DNA from 3 places in the Amycolatopsis sp. NPDC114503 genome. Region 2 is predicted to be linked to each of the others. Evidence: riboswitches for the same ligand, from Rfam matches in the RefSeq annotation. Region 2 holds a riboswitch; each other region holds the start of a gene.
The links. A riboswitch is a leader RNA that binds a small molecule or an ion and turns the genes downstream of it on or off. The one in region 2 is predicted to bind S-adenosylmethionine.
Positions count from the first base shown of each region.

Region 1 (6,674 bases), on a different contig from region 2:
AGATCGTGTCCAGCGAGTTCCTCACGATGAGCGGGTCGAAGTTCTCCACTTCCCGGGGCACGGTCATTTACGTGCACGACTTCCTGCGGGAGTTCGGGCCGGACGCGCTGCGGTACTTCATCTCGGTGGCCGGTCCGGAGACTCAGGACACGGACTTCACGTGGGACGAGTTCGTCCGGCGGACCAACTTCGAGCTGGCCAACGAGTGGGGGAACCTCGTCAACCGGTCGATTTCGATGGCGCACAAGAACAATGGGGCGATTCCTGCTCCGACCGCGCCTGCGCCCGCGGACGAGGAGTTGAAGGCGCTGTCGCGGCAGGCGTTCGATACGGCGGGCGGGCATCTTGCTCGGTCGCGGTTCAAGCTGGCCGCGGCTGAGGCGATGCGGGTGGTCACGGCGGCTAACCGGTATCTGTCGGATCAGGAGCCTTGGAAGCTCAAGGAGGATCCGGATCGGCGGGATGCGGTGTTGCACACGGCGTTGCAGGTGGTCAGTGATGCCAATACCTTGCTGACGCCGTTCTTGCCGCATTCGGCGCAGAAGGTGCACGAGGCGCTGGGCGGGACCGGGGTTTGGGCTGCGCAGCCTGAGTTGCAGGAGGTCGAGGACCTCGACGTGCCGGACCGGATCAACCCGATCCTCACCGGCGACTACAAGAGCGAGCAGGCGAAGTGGGAGTCGAAGCCGATCGAGGTCGGGCGGCCGTTGGAGAAGCCGACGCCGCTGTTCACGAAGCTGGACCCGAAGCTCGGCGAGACCGGGCCGGAGTGGGCCCCGATTGTGACTGACTGAGGTCTGCTCGTCGCCTGGCGGCGACATTGCGCCCTGTTTAGTAGGGGCACCCCGAAGCCCATTGTGATGACGGACGGCGGGTGCTTGTCAAGGCGGGAAAGATGCCTTGACAAGCACCCGCCGTCCGCGTTTTTGGCTTCGTATCGGGGTGCGGGGGTGGTGTGGGTGCGCTGGTGGGTTGGGTGCGCCGGTGGCGGTTTAGGGCTGTGAGGGGAACCCTGGGGGAATCTGAGTCCGTCAGGGTTCCCCTCACAGCGTCCGGGGGAGGGGGCGCAGTAGCTTTGGGGTTATGAGTGACGAAAAGCGCGAACTTCCCCCGATCCCCGACCGGCTGCCGGTGACGGTGGTCGACGCGCACACTCATCTCGACGCATGCGGAGCCAAGACCGCGGCTGATGTCGCGGAGATGGTTGACCGGGCGGAGCGGGCTGGCGTCGCGCGTGTTGTCACGGTCGCGGACGATCTTGCGGCCGCTCGTTGGGCCACCGAAGCGTCCACCTGGGACTCGCGGGTCTTCGCGGCTGTGGCCATCCATCCCACGCGCACCAAGGAATTCGGGCCTGCCGAACAGTCCGAAGTGGAGCGTCTGGCGCAGGGGGACCGGGTGGTCGCGGTCGGCGAGACCGGTCTCGATTACTACTGGGACTACTCGCCGCACGATGCGCAGCAGGTTGCCTTCCGCTGGCACATCGACCTCGCGAAGCGGCTCGGCAAGGCGCTGATGATCCACGACCGCGACGCGCACGAGGACGTGCTTCGCATCCTCGACGAGGAAGGCGCGCCCGAGACGGTCGTCTTCCACTGCTTCTCTGGCGACGAGCACATCGCGCGCCGTTGTATCGACAAGGGCTACATCCTGTCCTTCGCCGGCACGGTCACCTTTAAGAACGCGCGCGGGCTGCACGAGGCCGCGCGCATCGTGCCGCGCGGGCAGTTCCTCGCCGAGACGGACGCGCCGTTTCTGACGCCTCATCCCTACCGTGGGCGGCCGAACGAGCCGTATTGCACCGCTTACACCGTCCGCTTCCTCGCCCAACTGCGCGGCGAGGCGGTCCACGAGGTGGCCGAAGCGGTCCGGACCACTGCCGAACGCGCATACCGGCTGCCCGTCTGATTCCTCAGTGTCACAACGGCTTGCACGGATTGCGACATTCGAGACCGCGCATTCGTCCACCTGATGAGTGACGCAAGTCACGACACTCCGGGGGGTGTTTGCGCAACCTGCCAACACCCGTTACTGTCCCGTGATCGTGCCGGTCGGTTCTGCGCAGCGGAGCCGGCTGATACGCCCACCAGTCACGTCAGTGCACGTCGGGGAAGCGGAACCGGGGTTGGTACGACCTGGGACCGTGACGATGGCGCTGGCTGGGGGTGTCGGACTTGAGAGGCGCGCCTGAGGGTGCGTCGCGAACGAAGGGCGACGCGCGAAACACGCGCGATGTCTTGGGAAAGGGAACGACCCGGTGACTGGTAGTCGGCAGGATGACACGCGTCTTGACGCGGGTTCGGCGTATTTTTCCTCCTCCGCGTCCTCGGTGGCCGTGCTCGACCGCGAGCTCGAAGACACCGCGTACGGGCAGCTTGACTTCTCCGACGAGCTCCGCGTGACCGAGCAGGACGTGCTCGCCGCGCTGGGCCCGGACGCCGACATGCTGATGTCGGAAATCGACGTCGACGTCGACGAGCTGATCCGCCTCATCAACGCGGAAACCACGATGCTTCCGCCGCTCGTCCTCCCGGACGAGGTCGAGGAAGACCGCACCGCCTCCCCGCAGGCCAAGAAGGCCGCGGTCGAGGAAGGGCTGCGCGAGGCGACCAAGACCTGGAAGCGCCGCTTCCTCAAGGGCGCGGTGCTTTCGCTGCTGGTCACCGTCGGCGGTGGCGGCGCGGCGGCGCTCGCGATGAACAAGAGCATCACCGTCGACGTCGACGGCCACCAGCAGACCGTGCACAGCTACGGCGGCACCGTCGGCGACGTCCTCAAGGACGCGGGCCTGTCGGTCGGCGAGCACGACGCGCTTTCGCCCTCGCCGCAGGCGGCGGTCGGCGACGGCGGCGTCATCAAGCTCGAGCGCGGCCGTCAGCTGAACCTCGTCGTGGACGGCGTGTCGCGGCCCTCCTGGGTCCGGGCGACCACGCTCGGCGAGGCGATGAACCAGCTCGGCATGGGCAGCATGCTCTCCCAGGGCGCGTGGACGTCGATGCCGCAGACCGGCGACCTTCCGCTCGAGGGGTCGACCGTCCAGGTCAAGACCCTCAAGCACATCACGCTTTTCGACGGCACCAACGCGCCCCGCCAGGTGAGCACCAACGCGGTGACCACCAAGGAGCTCGCCTCCGACCTGAAGCTGAACCTCGGCCCGGACGACGCGATCGACGGCGGCCTCGACGTCAGCCTGAAGAACGGCGCCGAGGTCCACGTCAGCCGCATGGGCGTGTCGATGGTCAACCAGGAAGAGACCATCGACCCCGAGGTGCAGAAGGTCGACGACCCGACGCAGCTGCAGGGCCAGCAGAGCGTCGAGGACCCGGGCACGCCGGGCAAGAAGCTGGTGACCTACAAGGTCACGAAGAAGAACGGCGAAGAGATCTCGCGCGAGCAGGTCTCGGAGAAGACCCTGGTCGAGGCCAAGGCCAAGATCATCAAGGTCGGCACCAAGAAGCCGCCGGCCCCGGCCATCGGCGACACCGGCGTGTGGGACCGGATCGCGCAGTGCGAGTCGGGCGGCAACTGGTCCATCAACACCGGCAACGGCTACTACGGCGGCCTCCAGTTCGACAAGCAGACCTGGGCGGCTTACGGCGGCACGCAGTACGCCCCGACGGCCGACAAGGCCACCCGTGAGCAGCAGATCGCGACCGCCGAGAAGGTGCGCGACGCTCGCGGCGGCTACAGCGCCTGGGGCTGCGGCTACAAGGCCTGAGCGGCATCGGAATTTCCAGCAGGCGGCCGGGAGCTTCGCGCTCCCGGCCGCCTGTTTTTCGTGCGCCCCGCGGCGCTGGGTAGGCTCGTCCGGTGGTGGAACTGCTGGGGCCTGTCGAAATCCGCGGGCTGGCCGACGAACTCGACGTCCGGCCCACGAAGAAGCTCGGGCAGAACTTCGTGCACGACCCCAACACGGTCCGCCGCATCGTCGAACTCGGCGGCGTGCGGCCGGGGGACGTCGTGCTGGAGGTCGGGCCCGGTCTCGGGTCGCTGACGCTCGGCCTGCTCGCCGCTGGCGCTCAGGTCGTCGCCGTGGAGATCGATCCGGTGCTGGCCGCCCGCCTGCCTCGCACTGTCGCCGAGCGCGCCCCGGAGGCAGCGGAGCGGCTGACCGTCGTCGGAGCCGACGCGCTGCGGGTGCGGGCTGCCGATCTGCCGGCTGAGCCGGTGTCGATCGTGGCGAACCTGCCCTACAACGTCGCGGTGCCGGTGGTGCTGCATCTGCTGGCCGAACTGCCGTCGCTGCGCAGCGGGCTCGTGATGGTCCAGACCGAGGTCGCCGATCGGATGGCGGCCGGGCCGGGCAGCCGGACTTACGGCGTGCCGAGCGTGAAGCTCGCTTGGTACGGACCGGCGCGCAAGGTCGCCGCGGTGCCGCGAGCGGTGTTCTGGCCGGTGCCGAACGTCGATTCCGCACTGGTGTCGTTCACCCGGACCGACCCGGTTTCCGGAGTGGATCGCGCGCGGTTGTTCGCGGTGGTCGACGCGGCGTTTTCGCAGCGGCGCAAGACTTTGCGGGCCGCGCTGGCCGGATGGGCCGGTTCCGCCGAGCGGGCCGGTGAGTTGCTAGTCCAAGCGGGGATCGACCCGAAGACGCGCGGGGAACAGCTCGACGTGCACGCGTTCGCGCGGATTGCGGCTGCCGCAAACTGACCCCCTCCCACGTCGCTCGCTTGTGACGTCCAACTGCGGCGGCGCGGCGGGTATTCCGGATGCGGGCCTTGATTTCGCTGGGTGGCCTGATGACCTTGCGTCGTCGCTGATCGTGGGCATTCCGGGGCAGCCAGCTACTTTCGGTGATCGTGCGATTGCGGCCGAGATGGCCGGTTACCTGTGACGGTCGGCTCGTCAGAGCCTTGGCATTCGGGGGAGTCTGATTGCTCCCTGGGCCGGATTGTTCAGGGACGCCGGTTCGAGGTGCTTCGCTTCACTGACCTATCTCGACTCGGTCGCGGACCTCGCGAATCCGGCGTTGCAGTCCGCGGGCGCCGGTCACTTGACAACGAGAAAACTGTTGTTCCACAAAGATCCTTGATCGTCCACAGTGGAACGAACTGGTTCGCGACCGGCCACTGGGGCGAGGGTTTCCCAGGTCGAAGCACTGTTCGGCGACCGAGGTTCCGGGTTTCCGGGTCTTGGACGCGGTGTTCCGGTATGCGGGCACCACCAGACGTGTGATCTGCACCAACGCGCTTGCGTTCAGCCAATGGGATCGGCTTTACTCGAAAGCGTCCATCCCGAGCGACTGAGAGACCTGGCTCGCCGAAGTCGCAGCAACCACCCTCCGCAGGGCAGGTGCTACCGCCAGGACCGATGGAGGCTGTTTTCGATGAAGAGGGTCACCCGCCCGCTCCTGCTGACCCGCCGGCGCGTAGTCGACGAAGGTCGCCGCTCGGTATGTGCGTGTCAACGCTCCATGGTCATCGCCTGATCTTTTCTCTGTAGTTTCTTGCGCCGTCCACTGTGGACGGTAATTCGATGACGCCTGGCGCGCCCGGAAGCGGCGCTGCGCCTCGTTTTGCCTGGAGCCCTTTCGTGATCACTGTCGAAAACGTGTCCAAGTCCTTTCCCTTCCACGGAAATCGCGTCGCCGCGCTGCGCGACGTGAGCGTTGACGTGCAAGCCGGCTCGCTGTTCGGAATCGTGGGTCCGTCCGGTTCCGGCAAGTCGACCCTCGCCCGTTGCATCGCGCTGCAGGAGCGCCCCGACCGCGGTGTCGTGCGGCTCGACGGCCTCAACACCGCGACGCTCGACGGCAAGCGGCTGCGGGAGATCCGCCGCCAACTCGGTGTCGTCGGGACCAAGCCGGAGCTGCTCGCCGAGCGCACCATCGCGGGCAACATCGCCAGCCCGCTGGAACAGCTCGGCGTCGACGGCCCGCAGCGGCGCAGCCGGGTCGGCTCGCTGCTCGACCTGGTCGGCCTCACCCCGCGCGCCGCGCAGAAGCCGGAAGAGCTCACCGAAGGCCAGCTCCGCCGGGTCGCGGTCGCGAAGGCGCTCGCCGCCGGACCGGCCGTGCTGCTCGCCGACGACCCGACCGCCGGGGTCTCGGCCGAGGACGCCGGCGCGGTGCTGGCCGTGCTCGACCGGGCGCGCGCCGAACTGGGCGTGACGGTCGTCGTCACCACGCCGGACGCCGACGTCGTCCGCCGGGTCTGCGACGACGTCGCGGTCCTCGACAACGGCGCGATCGTCGAACGCGGCACGGTGCTCGACCTGATCTCGACGCCGGACAGCTGGACCGCGCAGGCGGTGCTGCCGTCGATCGAGACCTCGCGCACCCAGGCCGCGAAGTACGACCGCGCGGTCGACGTTGTGCTGATCGGGTTTGCGTCGGTGGGCGCGTTGCTGCCTGAGGCGGCCAGCCGGTTCGACGTGGAACTCGCCACCATTGGTGGTGGCCTCACTCGGATCGGGGACACTCCGATCGCTCGCTTCCGGCTCGGGGTGCGGGGCGAACGAGCTGACGCGGCGCTGTCGTGGATCGCTGATCGGGGGGCGCACGTGAGTCAGGTGGCTCGGGGGCCGCAGGGTGTGGTTGCGGCTTGACAGGGTGTGGTTGCTGCTTGATTGGTGACGGCTGTGTTTGATGGCGCGGCAGAACTGTGTTTGATGGCGCCGGCTCCGCCGTCGCGGGCGGGATCGCCTTAAGTCGGCGTGGGGGGGAGGGGAGT
Region 1 is NZ_JBVKDT010000005.1:711,684-718,357, reverse strand. Features, by position in the region: gene metG (methionine--tRNA ligase) at 1-794, shown strand, start outside; gene ACZ7OI_RS25125 (TatD family hydrolase) at 1,084-1,908, shown strand; gene ACZ7OI_RS25120 (transglycosylase family protein) at 2,336-3,718, shown strand; gene rsmA (16S rRNA (adenine(1518)-N(6)/adenine(1519)-N(6))-dimethyltransferase RsmA) at 3,811-4,653, shown strand; SAM riboswitch class I at 5,230-5,320, shown strand; gene ACZ7OI_RS25110 (methionine ABC transporter ATP-binding protein) at 5,536-6,549, shown strand.
Region 1: it holds a riboswitch for S-adenosylmethionine, as region 2 does, so the genes downstream of both, ACZ7OI_RS25110 (methionine ABC transporter ATP-binding protein) here and thrC (threonine synthase) in region 2, are expected to answer to the same signal.

Region 2 (6,674 bases):
ACTCCGCGAGCAGGTGACCGTCGGATGAAGCTGGAAACCGAGGAAAAGTCGCGGCGTGACCACGATTTCCGCCTCGTCCCCGCCGCCGTCGCCGGATGGGCGGCCACCCTCGCCGGACTGCAACTCGGCTGGTGGGCCGCGACCGTGGCCGGAACCGTCGCGGTCATCGGAGCCGCGGTGCTTCTAGTGCGCGGCCGTTCGCGATACGCGGGCGTCGGGGGAGCGTTGCTGCTAGCAGGGCTCGTTGCCGCAGTGCCAACAGCTCTTCGCATTCACGACGCGGCATCCGACCCGCTGGGAGCAGCCGCTGCCCATGGCGTCACAGCGACGCTGCGGGTCGAGGTCAGCGAGCGCCCACGGCCGATCCATCAAGCCGGCTACGCCGACCAGCAGGCGGGCACCCGGTCGGTGGCGATTCCCGCCCGCGTCACCGCGGCCACAGTGGACGGTCAGCCAGTCGAATCGACGGGCCGGGTTCTGTTGCTGGCACCGGTAACCGGCTGGAGCGGTCTGCTGCCGGGCCAGGAAGTGACGACGTCCGGACGGCTCCTCCCCGCGCGCGGCGGTGAACTGACCGCCGCGGTGCTTTCCGTCCGTGCCGCACCCGCAGACGCCGGGCCGGCACCGTGGTGGCAGCGCGCCGCCGCGGCCCTGCGGAACAGCTTGCATTCGCTGTGCGCGATCCTGCCGGAGGAACCGGCGGGGCTGCTGCCCGGACTGGTGCTCGGCGACACGAGCGCGTTGCCGCAGCGGGTCGAAAGCGAGTTCACCGCCTCCGGGCTCACCCACTTGATGGCGGTGAGCGGCGGAAATCTCGTCATCATCGGCGGGGCCGTCCTGCTGCTGTGCCGATTGGTCCGTGCGGGCCCGAGGTTTTCCGCAGCGGCGGCTGGCACCTGCCTGGCGGGATTCCTCGTCCTGGTGGGCCCTGAACCGAGTGTGGTGCGGGCAGGCGTCATGGGCGGCATCGGTTTGCTCGCGCTGGCTCTCGGACGACGCGGTTCAGCGCTGCCCGCACTGGCGTTCGCGGTGTGCGTACTCGTGGCGTGGGATCCGACGATGGCGGCCAATTTCGGTTTCGCACTCTCGGTTCTCGCGACGGCCGGGCTGGTGCTGCTCGCTCCGCGCTGGGCGGATTCGTTGGTACGACGGGGAGTTCCGCCCGGCTACGCCGAAGGCCTCGCCGTTCCTCTTGCCGCGTTCGTGGTCACCGCACCAGTCATCGCCGGGATGGCGGGCACGGTCAGCCTGGTCTCGGTGGTCACGAATGTCCTTGCGGCACCAGTGGTCGCGCCGGTCACCGTTCTAGGCGTGCTCGCGACAGTCGTCGGGCCATGGTGGCCAGGAGCCGGGCAGGTGCTGATCCATCTGGCGGACCCGGAAGCGCGGTGGCTGATCACCGTCGCCCGGCACGGCGCAAGGGCGCCCGGGGCAGCGCTGTCCTGGCCCGGTGGCTGGTGGGGCGGATTGTGCGCGGCGGGCCTGCTGGTCGTAGTCGTGGTGGCGGCGAGGTTTCGCCGGCTTCGGCTGCTGGTAGCGATCGGACTGGTTGTGGTGCTGCTGACGGTCGTGCCGGCCAAAGTGCTGACACCCGGCTGGCCGCCGGACGGCTGGGCGATGGTGGAATGCGATGTCGGACAAGGAGATGCGGTAGTTCTCGCAACTGCCGAGCCCGGCCGTGCCGTGGTCGTCGATACCGGACCGGAGCCGGGGCCGGTCGACGAATGCTTGCGGAGGCTGGGCGTCGAACGGGTGCCGCTGCTCGTGCTGAGCCACCTGCACGCGGACCACATCGGAGGCCTCGCCTCGGTATTCGACGGACGGGCGGTAGGTGCGATCGCGGTAGGGCCCGGACGTGCTCCGGCGTGGGCGTGGCAGTCGGTTTCCGGCGAGGCGCGGCGTCGTGGCGTGCCGCTCGTGCAGTTGAGCGAGGGGCAACGGCTGGAATGGCCGGGATTGTCGCTGGACGTACTGGGTCCGCGCTACGCCACCACTCGGTCACCTGCCTTGCAGGACGGCACGATGATCAACAACAGTTCGGTGGTCATGCGCGCCGGCACCTCGGCCGGCCGGGTCTTGCTGACCGGAGACGTGGAACTGGCCGCGCAAGCTGATCTGCTCGCGGAGGGCGTCGACCTGCGGGCCGATGTGCTGAAGGTGCCGCATCACGGCTCGAGGTATTCGCTGCCGCAGTTTCTCGCGGCGGTGCGGCCGCGCACGGCGCTGATCAGTGTCGGCGCGGGCAACGGATACGGACATCCGAGCAAGTCCACAGTGGACGTTCTCGGCACGATGGGAGTACTGGTCACCCGGACCGATATCGACGGCGACACCGCCGTTCTGCCCGCCGGAAGCGGACCGGCGGTCGCGCGCCGGGGCGAGCCGCGGGGTCCGCCGCGGTAGGGCGGCGGACCCCGGGCCGGCGGGTCAATAGCCGAGCGCCTTGGCGACGGCCGCGGCCGACGGCGGCACGGTGGCCTTCGGGCCGATGTGGTTCTCGACCGCGTCGAGGGTCTTCAGGCCGTCGCCGGTGATGAGGAGGACGGTTTCGGCGTCCGGGTCGAGCTTGCCGCTTTCGACGAGCTTCTTCGCGGTCGCCACGGTGACGCCGCCCGCGGTCTCGGTGAAGATGCCTTCGGTGCGCGCGAGCAGCCGGATGCCTTCGACGACCTCTTCGTCGGTGACGTCCTCGATCGCGCCGCCGGTGCGGTTGACCACGTCGAGCACGTACGGGCCGTCGGCCGGGTTGCCGATCGCGAGCGAGCGGGCGATGGTGTCCGGCTTCACCGGCTGGACCACGTCGTGGCCGTTGCGGTACGCGGTGGAGACCGGCGAGCAGCCGGTGGCCTGTGCGCCGAACACCTTGTACGGGCTGGCGTCCACGAGGCCGAGCTGGCCCAGCTCGCGGAAACCCTTGTCCACCTTGGTGAGCTGGGAACCGGAGGCGATCGGCACGACGATCTGCTCGGGAATGCGCCAGCCGAGCTGCTCGGCGACCTCGTAGGCGAGCGTCTTCGAGCCCTCGGAGTAGTACGGGCGGACGTTCACGTTCACGAACGCCCACTTCGGGTGCTCGCCGGCCAGTTCGGTGGCGAGCCGGTTCACGTCGTCGTAGTTGCCGTCGACGGCGATCAGGTCGCCGTCGTAGACCGCGGTGGTGAGGATCTTCGCGCGCTCGAGGTTCTTCGGGATCAGCACGACCGACCGCCAGCCGGCGCGCGCCGCGGCGGCGGCGGTCGCGTTGGCCAGGTTGCCGGTCGAGGGACACGCGAGGACCTCGAAGCCGAACTCGCGGGCCGCGGCGAGCGCGACGGCGACCACGCGGTCCTTGAACGAGTGCGTCGGGTTGCCGGTGTCGTCCTTGACCCACAGGCTCTTGAGGCCGAGCTCCTTCGCGAGCCGGTCGGCGCGCACGAGCCGGGTACAGCCGGGTTCGGTGTTCGGGGTCTCCTCGACGGTCGAGGGGACGGGAAGGAGTTTCTTGTAACGCCAGATGTTGCGCGGGCCCGCTTCGATGTCCTCGCGGCGGACGCGGCCGAAGTCGTAGGCGACCTCGAGCGGCGAGAAGTCTTCGGCGGAGACGAATTCCGGAGCGAGCGGCTGCCGGTGCCCTTCTTCCTTCGACACCAGTTCGACGGCCGGACCGAGGTCGATCGTCTTGTTGGCGGAGGTGGCGGTGAGGGCTGCAGTCATCGCGAGGTTCCTTTCCTCATCTGTCCCGCCGAAGCGGGCCGGAATTGGCACCGTGGTCGTCAGCTACCCCGCGATCGCGGGATGACAGGCTGTACGCCGGTTGCCGGGGCTTCGTCGGGCCGTTCCCTCTGCCCCTCTGGATGAGCGGTATTCGATTGTCGGAGCGCGGGTGGGCGCGTCCTCGCCTACACCGTACGACATCCCGATCAGCTCGTGCCACGGAGGCGGCCCACATCACCGGGGCGGACGGCCCGGCGGCCGGGTGAGAAGATGGCGAGGTGACCACCGCACCCGCGCCGCTGCACCTCGTCACGGGCGAGGAAGAACTGCTCATCGAACGGGCTGTGCGAGCGTCCCTCGACGCGGCCAAGGCCGCGGACCCGACGGCGGACCTCACGCGGACGCGGGTGTCCGATCTCACACCGCCTGTCCTGGCCGAGCTGGTCAGCCCGTCGTTGTTCGCCGAGGGGCGCGTGATCGTTCTCGAGTCGGCGCAGGACATCTCGCAGGAGCTGTCCGACGCTGTCCTGGCGTACGTGAAGGCTCCGGCCGACGGCATCGTCCTCGTGGTCGTGCACAGCGGCGGCGGGCGGAGCAAGGCCGCGAAAGCGCTGCCGGGCGCGTTGAAAAAAGCGGGCGCGGAAATCACCGAATGCCCGAAGCTCACCAAACCGGCCGAGCGCGAGGCGTTCGTCCGCAACGAGGTGCGCCGCGCGGGCGGCAAGATCGACGGCGCGGGCCTGCTGGCGCTGCTCGACTCGGTCGGCTCGGACCTGCGCGAACTGTCCTCGGCGGCGACGCAGCTGGTCGCCGACACCGGGGGAGCCATCGACGAGCAGGCGGTCCGCCGCTACCACACCGGACGCGCCGACGTGACCGGCTTCGCGGTCGCGGAGAAGGCCGTCGCGGGCGACCGGGCGGCCGCGATGGAGTCGCTGCAGTGGGCGATGCAGCTGGGCGTCCCGCACGTCCTGATTGCCGACGCGCTGGCCGACGCGGTCCGCACGATCGCGCGCGTGTCCGCGGCCGGCCGGGGCAACCCGAACCAGATGGCGGGCGAACTCGGCATGCCGCCGTGGAAGATCCGCAAGGCGCAGGGCCAGTCGCGCGGCTGGGGCCCGGACGGCCTGGCGACCGCGATGCGCGTCGTGGCGCGGCTGAACGCCGAGGTCAAGGGCGCGGCGGCCGATGCGAACTACGCTCTGCAGCGCGCGGTCCTCGAGGTGGTCGCGGCCAAGGAGAACCGCTGACGCTCAGGTGACAGGCGGCCCCTGACCGGCTGCTGACGGGGGTTCCGCTGGACGCCGTGACGAGACGGGAGTTCCGCTGGACGCCGTGACGACCACCGGCTGAGGGTCGCGGGCAGCCGTCGCCCTGTCGCCCGGGCCGAGCCGATCCGCGACCCCCGGGCCGAGCCGATCCGCGACCCCCGGGACGCGGAAGACTCCGGGACGCGGAAGACTCCGGGACGCGGAAGACTCCGGGACGCGGAAGACTCCGGGACGCGGAAGACTCCGGGACGCGGAAGGCCCCGGGACACGGAAGCCCCGGGACACCGAAGACCCCAGCACACCGAAGACCCCAGCGCACGGAAAAGGCCCGGCAGCCGAAGCCGCCGGGCCTTCCGGAAAGACTGCGCTCAGAGCTGGTTCGCGCGCTTCGCGAGAGCCGACTTCTTGTTCGCGGCCTGGTTGGCGTGGATGACGCCCTTGGTGACGGCCTTGTCGAGCTTGCGAGCGGCGTCGCGCTGCAGTTCGAGGGCCTTGTCCTTGTCACCGGCTTCGGCGGCCTCGCGGAACTTGCGGATCGCGGTCTTCACCGAGGACCGGATCGCCAGGTTGCGCTGCCGCGCCTTCTCGTTGGTGTCGATGCGCTTGACCTGCGACTTGATGTTGGCCATGGAGGCGTTCCTCTTTCACTCGGTGAAGGTCGCTGCCGCGTCTGTGTGGCTCCAGGCCTGCCCCGAGGGGCGGCCGGGTTTCCTCCCTGACGGAATGCCGCACGGCAACAGTCGAAAATCTTAACAGCCCTGCTCGCGGCCCCGGCGCGGACCCCGGAGCCGGGAAACCGCTCGGCATCCCGCCGACGGCTCGGTTACGGTGGATCTCGGTAGTGCCTAGGGTTCCGTCGCCTGCCCGTGGTCCCGCAGAGCGGGTCGCGAAGACAACGAGGGCGGGCGGGCCTGGTCCGAGCGGCACCTTCGGCGGGACACCGAGCCCTGCCGTTCATCTGACGGGACAAAAGCCTGGAGGACCCGGTCTTCGGCGTGCGCTGAAAACCTGAAAGGGTCCCGGATGAACACCACTGCTCTCGCCATGGTCCTCGTCGCCGCGGTCGTGCACGCCGTGTGGAACCTCGCCGCCAAACGGGTTTCCGGCGGCGGGCCGCGGTTCGTCTGGCTGTACTACACGGTTTCCGCGGCGGCGATGCTCCCGGTGATCGCGGTCGCGCTGGCCGTCGAACCGGAACGTCCACAATGGACTTGGCTGCTCGCCGCGCTGGTCACCGCGGTCCTGCACGTGGTGTACGGGACCGTGCTGCAGCGCGGCTACGAGGTCGGCGACCTGTCGATCGTCTACCCGCTGGCCCGCGGCACCGGTCCGCTGGTGTCGGTGCTCGTGGCCGTCACGGTCCTGGGCGAACGGCCGGGCGTGCTCGGGCTGGTCGGTGCCTTCCTCGTCGTCGCGGGCGTCCTGGTGATCAGTCTCGGCGGCAGCACCGGCGACGCCAAGGCTCGTCGCGCCGGGGTGTTCTACGGCGTCGCCACCGGAACGGTCATCGCGGCTTACACGATTTGGGACGCGCATTCGGTCACGTCGCTCGGCGTGCCCCCGCTCGTCTATTTCGGCGGCGGCGCGATCGGCCAGAGCATCCTGCTCGCGCCGGCTGCCGCCCGCGGTCGCTCCGAGATCAAGCGGCTGTGGCGCGATCATCGGCGCGAGGTGCTGATCGTCGGGCTGGCCTCGCCCGCCAGCTACCTG
Region 2 is NZ_JBVKDT010000004.1:803,606-810,279, reverse strand. Features, by position in the region: gene ACZ7OI_RS20825 (ComEA family DNA-binding protein) at 1-28, shown strand, start outside; gene ACZ7OI_RS20820 (ComEC/Rec2 family competence protein) at 25-2,403, shown strand; gene thrC (threonine synthase) at 2,428-3,693, opposite strand; SAM riboswitch class I at 3,707-3,840, opposite strand; gene holA (DNA polymerase III subunit delta) at 3,972-4,943, shown strand; gene rpsT (30S ribosomal protein S20) at 5,333-5,593, opposite strand; gene ACZ7OI_RS20800 (DMT family transporter) at 5,988-6,674, shown strand, end outside.

Region 3 (6,674 bases), 430 kb from region 2:
CACCCCGAGCGCATACACCCCAACGGTATTCGGCGACCCAGCCTCGTGCCGCTCCTCACCGCTGTTCCACACCACGGCTTCCTCGGTCACCAGCTTGGTCGCCCCACCACCGGCGAGATACGGCTCAGCCGCCCGCAACCAGTCGCTGCGCCCGACCAACGCCCCAGCCCCAAACGGCGCATACAACTTGTGCCCGGAAACCGCCACGTAGTCGACATCCAACTCCCGCAACGAAATCCGCCGATGCGGCGCGAGCTGAGCCGCGTCCAACGCCACCCGGGCCCCGTGCTTCCGAGCCACCGCAGCAATCTCCGCCACCGGCAACAACTCGCCAGTCACATTCGACGCCCCAGCGACCACCACCAACCGAGGCCCCTGCGGACATTCCGCCAGCGCTTCGTCCACAACGGACACCGCGGCAAGCCGAGTCCGCGGCAACTGCACCCGCCGAACGTTCGGCCCCCGCCACGGCAACAGCGCGGCATGGTGCTCACTGTCGAAAACAACCACAGAAGTCTTACGCGGCAACGCTTTCGCCAGCAGATTGAACGCATCAGTCGTGTTGCGCGTGAAGATCACCGAGTCACCGCTGCGAGCATCCACGAACCGGCGCAGCACACCCCGGGTCCGCTCGTACAACCGAGTAGAAACCTGCGACGCAAACCCAGCACCACGATGCACGCTGGCATACCAGGGAAGAAACTCGTCCACCGCCGACCGCACCGCGTCCAGGCACGGCGCGCTGGCCGCGTGATCGAGATTCGCGTAACCGATGTCGCCGCCCGTCACCAGCGGCACCCGCAGCGCCGCACCGGCAACAGTGGGAACAGCGGCAACAGTTTCCGTGGACCGGTCGAGTGCGAGAGTCATGACGGCGCCTCCTCGGCGTTCCGGGGGACCCCCGGCGAGGGGCCCGCGCTTGCCCGTCGCGCTGCGCGACCGGCCTGGTCCTCACCCGGGGCACCCCACCGCGGTAGGAGGGTTGCCGGCCAGCAAGCCGGGGCTTCGCGCTGGCACTCATGACCTGAAACCGACGATAGCGGAAAACCGGGGAGCGAAACCAGCCCCGTCCCGTGATCTGAGACAGCGGTCACACGGGTGTCCACAAAGGACAGAGGGGTCAGGCCCCGGATTCCCCGTGCCAGCGAGCAAGACGACCGGCCCGGTCGACGGCCCGGATGCGCTGTTCGGTCGCGTCGCGGTCGGCGGCGGTCGTGACCACCAGAAGCTGGTCTTCGACCTGCAACCGGCTGGTTTTCTGCGGGGTGAAGGCAGTGCCGCCGCGGACCACGAGACTGACCGTCGCCCCGGCGGGCAGGCGCAGCTCCGACAGGTACACGCCGTGCAGCTTCGACCCCTTCTGGATGCGCACCTGCAGCAGTTCCGCGCCAAGCTCGTCGAGCGGTGCGGCGTCGACCTCGATCTCCTGCGCCTGCGTCGCCTTCGCCAGCCCGAGGATCCGCGCGAGCGGACTGAGCGTCGCGCCCTGCAGCACGGTGAGCACGATGACGAGCACGAAAACCGCGTCCACGAGCCGTTGCGCGCCGGGCACGCCCTCGGACAGCGGGATCATCGCGAGCACGATCGGCACCGCGCCCCGGAGCCCCGCCCAGGACAGGAACACCTGATCCCGCCACGGCAAACGGAACGGCAGCAACGACAGGACCACCGACAGCGGCCGGGCGAGCAGCAGGACCACGGCGCCCGCGACCAGACCCGGAATCAGCGTTTCGAGCAGCCGGGTCGGCGACGCGAACAGGCCGAGCAACACGAACAGGCCGATCTGCGCGAGCCAGCCGAGCCCTTCGGCGAACGACAGGGTGTCCGACCGGTGCGGCAGCTTGGAGTTCCCGAGTACCAGGCCAGCGACGTAGGTGGCGAGCAGGCCGGACGCGTGCGCGAGTTGTCCCGAGGAGTACGCGAGCACGCACACCGCCACCGTGGCGAGCGGGTACAGACCGGTCGCCGGGAGCGCCGCCCGGCGCAACGCCTGCGCGCCCAGCCAGCCGAACGCGAGGCCGAGCACGAGACCGGTGAGCAGTTCGTAGACCACCAGCAGCGGCAGTGACCAATCGACCGCTTCGCCGGACGCGAGCACGACGACCGCGATGTAGGCAGGCGCGTCGTTGATGCCGGATTCCAGTTCCAGCGCGCCGACGAGCCGTTTCCCGACCCCGGCCGTGCGCAGCACGGAAAACACCGCCGCGGCGTCGGTGGACGCGAGAACCGCGCCCCACAGCAGGGAGAGGCGCCAGTCGAGGCCGAGCAGCCAGTGCAATGCCGCGCCGGTGACCGCGATGCTGATCACCACGGCCACTGTGGACAGCAGGATTCCGGGCCCCAGCGAGGGTTTCACCGCGGACCAGCGCGTGGTGAGCCCGCCTTCGGTGAGGATCAGGACAAGCGCGGCGAGGCCGAGCGACTGGGTGAGCGCCGGATTGTCGAAGCGGATGCCGAACCCGGCTTCCCCGAGCACGACGCCGATCCCGAGATACAGCAGCAGCGACGGGAATCCGAGCCGGATGGACACCCGCACCGCGACGACCGAGACGACCAGAACCAGCGCGCCGACGCCCAGCACCATGGGAAGCTCGTCCATTCGCCCGCCTCCCTCCCGGTCGCCCGCAGGCGTCCAGAATAGTGAGGCAGTGTCCGGTTCCCGACCGCGCACCACCGGTGCGGGGGACCACCCAGGTGTGTTACGACGCCTCGGCGGCACTCACCGTCGCGAGATCGACACCGAGCGCGGCGAACGGCCCCCTCGCGCCCGGCAGAACCCGGACCGCGCGCTGCTGGTCCCGTGTCAGCCATCCCGCCTCGACCGCCCGCTCCAGCACCGCCGCCGGGACCGCGCCGGCGAGGTGCTCGCGCCGCTCTGTCCAATCCAGACAGTCGCGCAGCAGCGGCCGCCGCGGCCGATCCGGCACCGCCACGCCGAGATCGGCCAGCACCTCGCGTCCGGCGTCGGTGAGCGCGAGCCCGTCCGACACGTCGATCAGTCCCCGATCGACCATCCCGTCCCGCAACGCGACCCCGAGCGTCCCGGCCAGATGGTCGTAACAACTGCGCGCGAAGGACAATCGCTGTACCCGCAACGAAGTCCGCAGCCCGGACGGCCGTTTCAGTTCGGCATGCTGCGCCAAATGCTCGATCAACTCCGCAACCCGCGGATTCGCAAGCCGCACGTACGCGTGCCGCCCCTGCTTCACCCGGGCCACGAACCCGGCCTCGGCCAATCGCGTCACGTGCTCGCTGGCCGTCGAAACCGCGATCCGCGCGGCGGCGGCCAGTTCGCCGACCGTCCAGGCGCGGCCGTCGAGCAGCGCGAGGCACATGGTCGCGCGGCTCGGGTCGGCGAGAACAGCGGCGACCTCGGCCAGTGCGACGGTTTCCATGCCTCAACGGTAGAGCGGGGACACTTCGGCCGCGGCCGAACTACAGCGCGTCGAGGAACTTCGCGCCGAGCGAGACGGCCGGTTTGGAGTCGTTGGCCCCCTCCAGGAAGACCGCGAACGCCAGGTCGCCGCGGTAGCCGACGAACCAGCCGTGCGCCTCCGCGCCGTCGCCGAACTGCGCGGTGCCGGTCTTGCCGAACACCGAACCGGAGTGCGACAGCCCGGTCGCCGTGCCGCCGGTGACGACCTCGCGCATCATCGGCCGCAACGCCGACAGCACCGACGACGGCGGCGGATTGTAGCCGGTGTTGACCTTGGTGCCGTCCGCCCACAGCCGCGGCACGACCGCGTGCCCGGACGCCGCGGTCGCCGCCATCACCGCCGCTCCCATCGGGCTGACCTGCACCTTTCCCTGGCCGATGCCGTCCTCGACCTGCTCGTCCGCATTCGCCGCCGGGTCGACGCGGCCCAGCTCGGTGGACAGGCCGCCGATCCCGAAGTCGGCGTTGAGGCCGAACTGGGTGGCCGCCTTCGCGAGTCCGTCGGCGGGCAGCTGCGACGCGAGCCGGGCGAACGTGGTGTTGCAGGACTTCGCGAACGCCTTGTGCACGGTGGTCGTGCCGAGGTCGAATCCCTCGTTGGAGAGCGTGCGGGTGCCGATCCGGTCGGTCAGCGGGCACGGCACCGAGGAATCCGGCGTGACCAGCCCGGCTTCCAGCGCCGCGGTCGCGGTGACGATCTTGAACGTCGAACCCGGTGCGTACTGGCCGCTGAACGCCGACGCCGCGTTGGTGACGCTGGCATTCTGCGCCACGGCGAGCAGATCGCCGGAAGACGGCTGGATCGCGACCAGGACCGCCTTGCCGTGATATCCGTCGACCGCCGCCTGAGCTGCGTTCTGCGTCGCGACGCTGAGCCCGGTGGCGGCCGGTTTGTGGTCGCCTTCGGGATTTCCGAACAACGCCTCCAGGCTCTTGCCCGAAGCGTCCACGCGCTCGACCGCGAAGGCTTCGGACGCCTGCCCGTGCCCGGTGAGCGCCGAACGGAGCAGCGGGAACGCCTTGTCGTCAGCCAGTTTCAGCCCGCCGCTGCCGGACACGACGAGCGGTTTGCCGTCGCGGTCGACCACCGCCGGCACGTCCGAGGACGCGAGCGCCAGCCGCTGCCCGGCTTCCAGCTTGGGGTGCAGGACCGTCGGCGCCCAGTGGACACGCCACTTGCCCTGCGCCTGGACGAGGCCGAGGTTGCCGGTGTACGTCCAGGTGCGGCCAGGGCCGAGGTTCCAGGTGATGGTGTAGGCCGCCGTGGCCTTGTCGCCCTGCGCCGCGCCGACGTCGCCGAGCTTGGCGGTCAGCTGCGTGGGCCGAAGCATCGCCCACGCGTCCTGAAGCGCGGAAGAGGCGTCCGTCGGAGCGTCGGTGGCCTTGCTGGCCGTGTCAGCGTCCTTCGTGGCGAAGGCGAGCAGGTACTCGCGGGCTGCCGAGCTCGGGTCGTTCGGCTCCGCGGCGGTCGACGCCGGCTCCGAACCCGGCGAGGCCGCCGTCGGTCCCCCGCCGCCGAGCAGCACGACCGCTGCCACCACGATCGCGACCACGGCCAGCGCGCCCCCGATCAGCACGCCCTTCTTCCCGGCAGGACTCACCGTCGCATCCCCCTCGCCCCACGCGGTCCGCCCGCGTCCCTGGCTCAGCTTGCCCATCGCGGAACAGAACCGGGTGTTACCTCGGGGAACGCGACAAATTCGTGATCAATGCCGCGCTGTATAGGTCGTTATACAGTTTGGTCGGCCTTCCGGCGGGCGCGCTGCCAGCAGATCCCGGCCACGACCAGGACCGCGACCAGCACGCCCGAGCTGATCAGCTGGATCCTGGCGTCGTGGTCGGCGAGCAACACCGCCAGGATCGCGACCATCGCGGCCAGCGTCGCCCAGGTCAGATACGGGAAGCCCCACATCCGCACGGTCAGGCTCTCCGGCGCGGTGCGTTCCAGCTGCCGCCGCACTCGCAACTGGGTGCAGGCGACCAGGATCCACACGATCAGCAGCACCGAGCCGACCGCGTTGAGCAGGTACTGGAAGACGGTGTCCGGCCAGAGCGCGTTGAGCGCCACGGCCACGAAGCCGAACAACACCGAAGCCGCGACCGCGAAGACGGGCACACCGTTTCGGTCCACTTTGGTCAGTGCGCGAGGAGCGTGTCCGCGTCGGGCCAGCGAGTACACCATGCGCGCCGCGCCGTACATGTTGGTGTTCAGCGTGGACAGCAGGGCGAACAGGATGACGACGTTCATGATCTGCCCGGTCGCCGGGATCCCGATGCGTTCGAGCACCGCGGCGAACGGGCTCTGCCCGGCCTGGACGCTCGTCCACGGCAGGAGCGAGACGATGACCAGCATGGAACCGACGTAGAACACCGAAATCCGCACGACCGCGTTGCGGACCGCCCTGCCGACGGCGTGCGCGGGATCGTCGGACTCCGCGGCGGCGATGGTCACCACTTCCAGGCCGCCGAAGGTGAAGACGACGGCGAGCAGACCGGTGCCGACGCCTTGCCATCCGTTGGGCAGCAGACCGCCGTGGCCGAGGAGATTGCCGGCGCCGACGAAGGACGTTCCCGGGAGCACGCCGAGGAAGGCGAGCACCCCGAGGACCAGGAAGGCCACGACCGCCACGACCTTGATCAGCGCCAGCCAGAACTCGAGCTCGCCGAATCGGGACACCGCCGTGAAGTTGACCGCGGTCAGCACGGCCATGAAGATCAGGACCAGCGCCCACTGCGGAATGCCGGGCAGCCAGCCGTTGACGATGATGGCGGCCGCGGTGGCCTCGACGGCGAGCACGACGACCAGCGCGGCCCAGTACAGCCAGCCGATGGCGAACCCGGCCCACGACCCGAACGCGCGCTCGGCGTGCACGGAAAACGACCCGCTGGCCGGGATCGCGGCGGCCATTTCCGCCATCATGCGCATGACCAGCATCGCCAGCGTGCCCGCGAGCACGAACGACAGCACGATGCCGGGCCCGGCGAGCTTGATCCCGACGCCGGAGCTGACGAACAATCCCGAACCGATCACGCCGCCCATCGCGAGCATGGCGAGGTGCCGCTGGCGCAAGCCGGCGGCCAGCCCCTCGGGAGCGGCTTCGGCGGCGGCTTCTGAAGTCATGGGAAATCCCTAGCAGACGCTTCCCGGCGCGGCGCAGCTCGGTCGTCCGTCAGGCCGAAGACCGGCTGGGCCGGTAACGCGCCTTGAGATGGAAGCGTTCGCCCTGCGGACCGAGGA
Region 3 is NZ_JBVKDT010000004.1:374,507-381,180, forward strand. Features, by position in the region: gene ACZ7OI_RS18900 (aminotransferase class V-fold PLP-dependent enzyme) at 1-870, opposite strand, end outside; SAM riboswitch class IV at 911-1,025, opposite strand; gene ACZ7OI_RS18905 (potassium/proton antiporter) at 1,121-2,599, opposite strand; gene ACZ7OI_RS18910 (ArsR/SmtB family transcription factor) at 2,700-3,395, opposite strand; gene ACZ7OI_RS18915 (penicillin-binding transpeptidase domain-containing protein) at 3,436-5,094, opposite strand; gene ACZ7OI_RS18920 (amino acid permease) at 5,166-6,557, opposite strand; gene ACZ7OI_RS18925 (helix-turn-helix domain-containing protein) at 6,607-6,674, opposite strand, start outside.
Region 3: it holds a riboswitch for S-adenosylmethionine, as region 2 does, so the genes downstream of both, ACZ7OI_RS18900 (aminotransferase class V-fold PLP-dependent enzyme) here and thrC (threonine synthase) in region 2, are expected to answer to the same signal.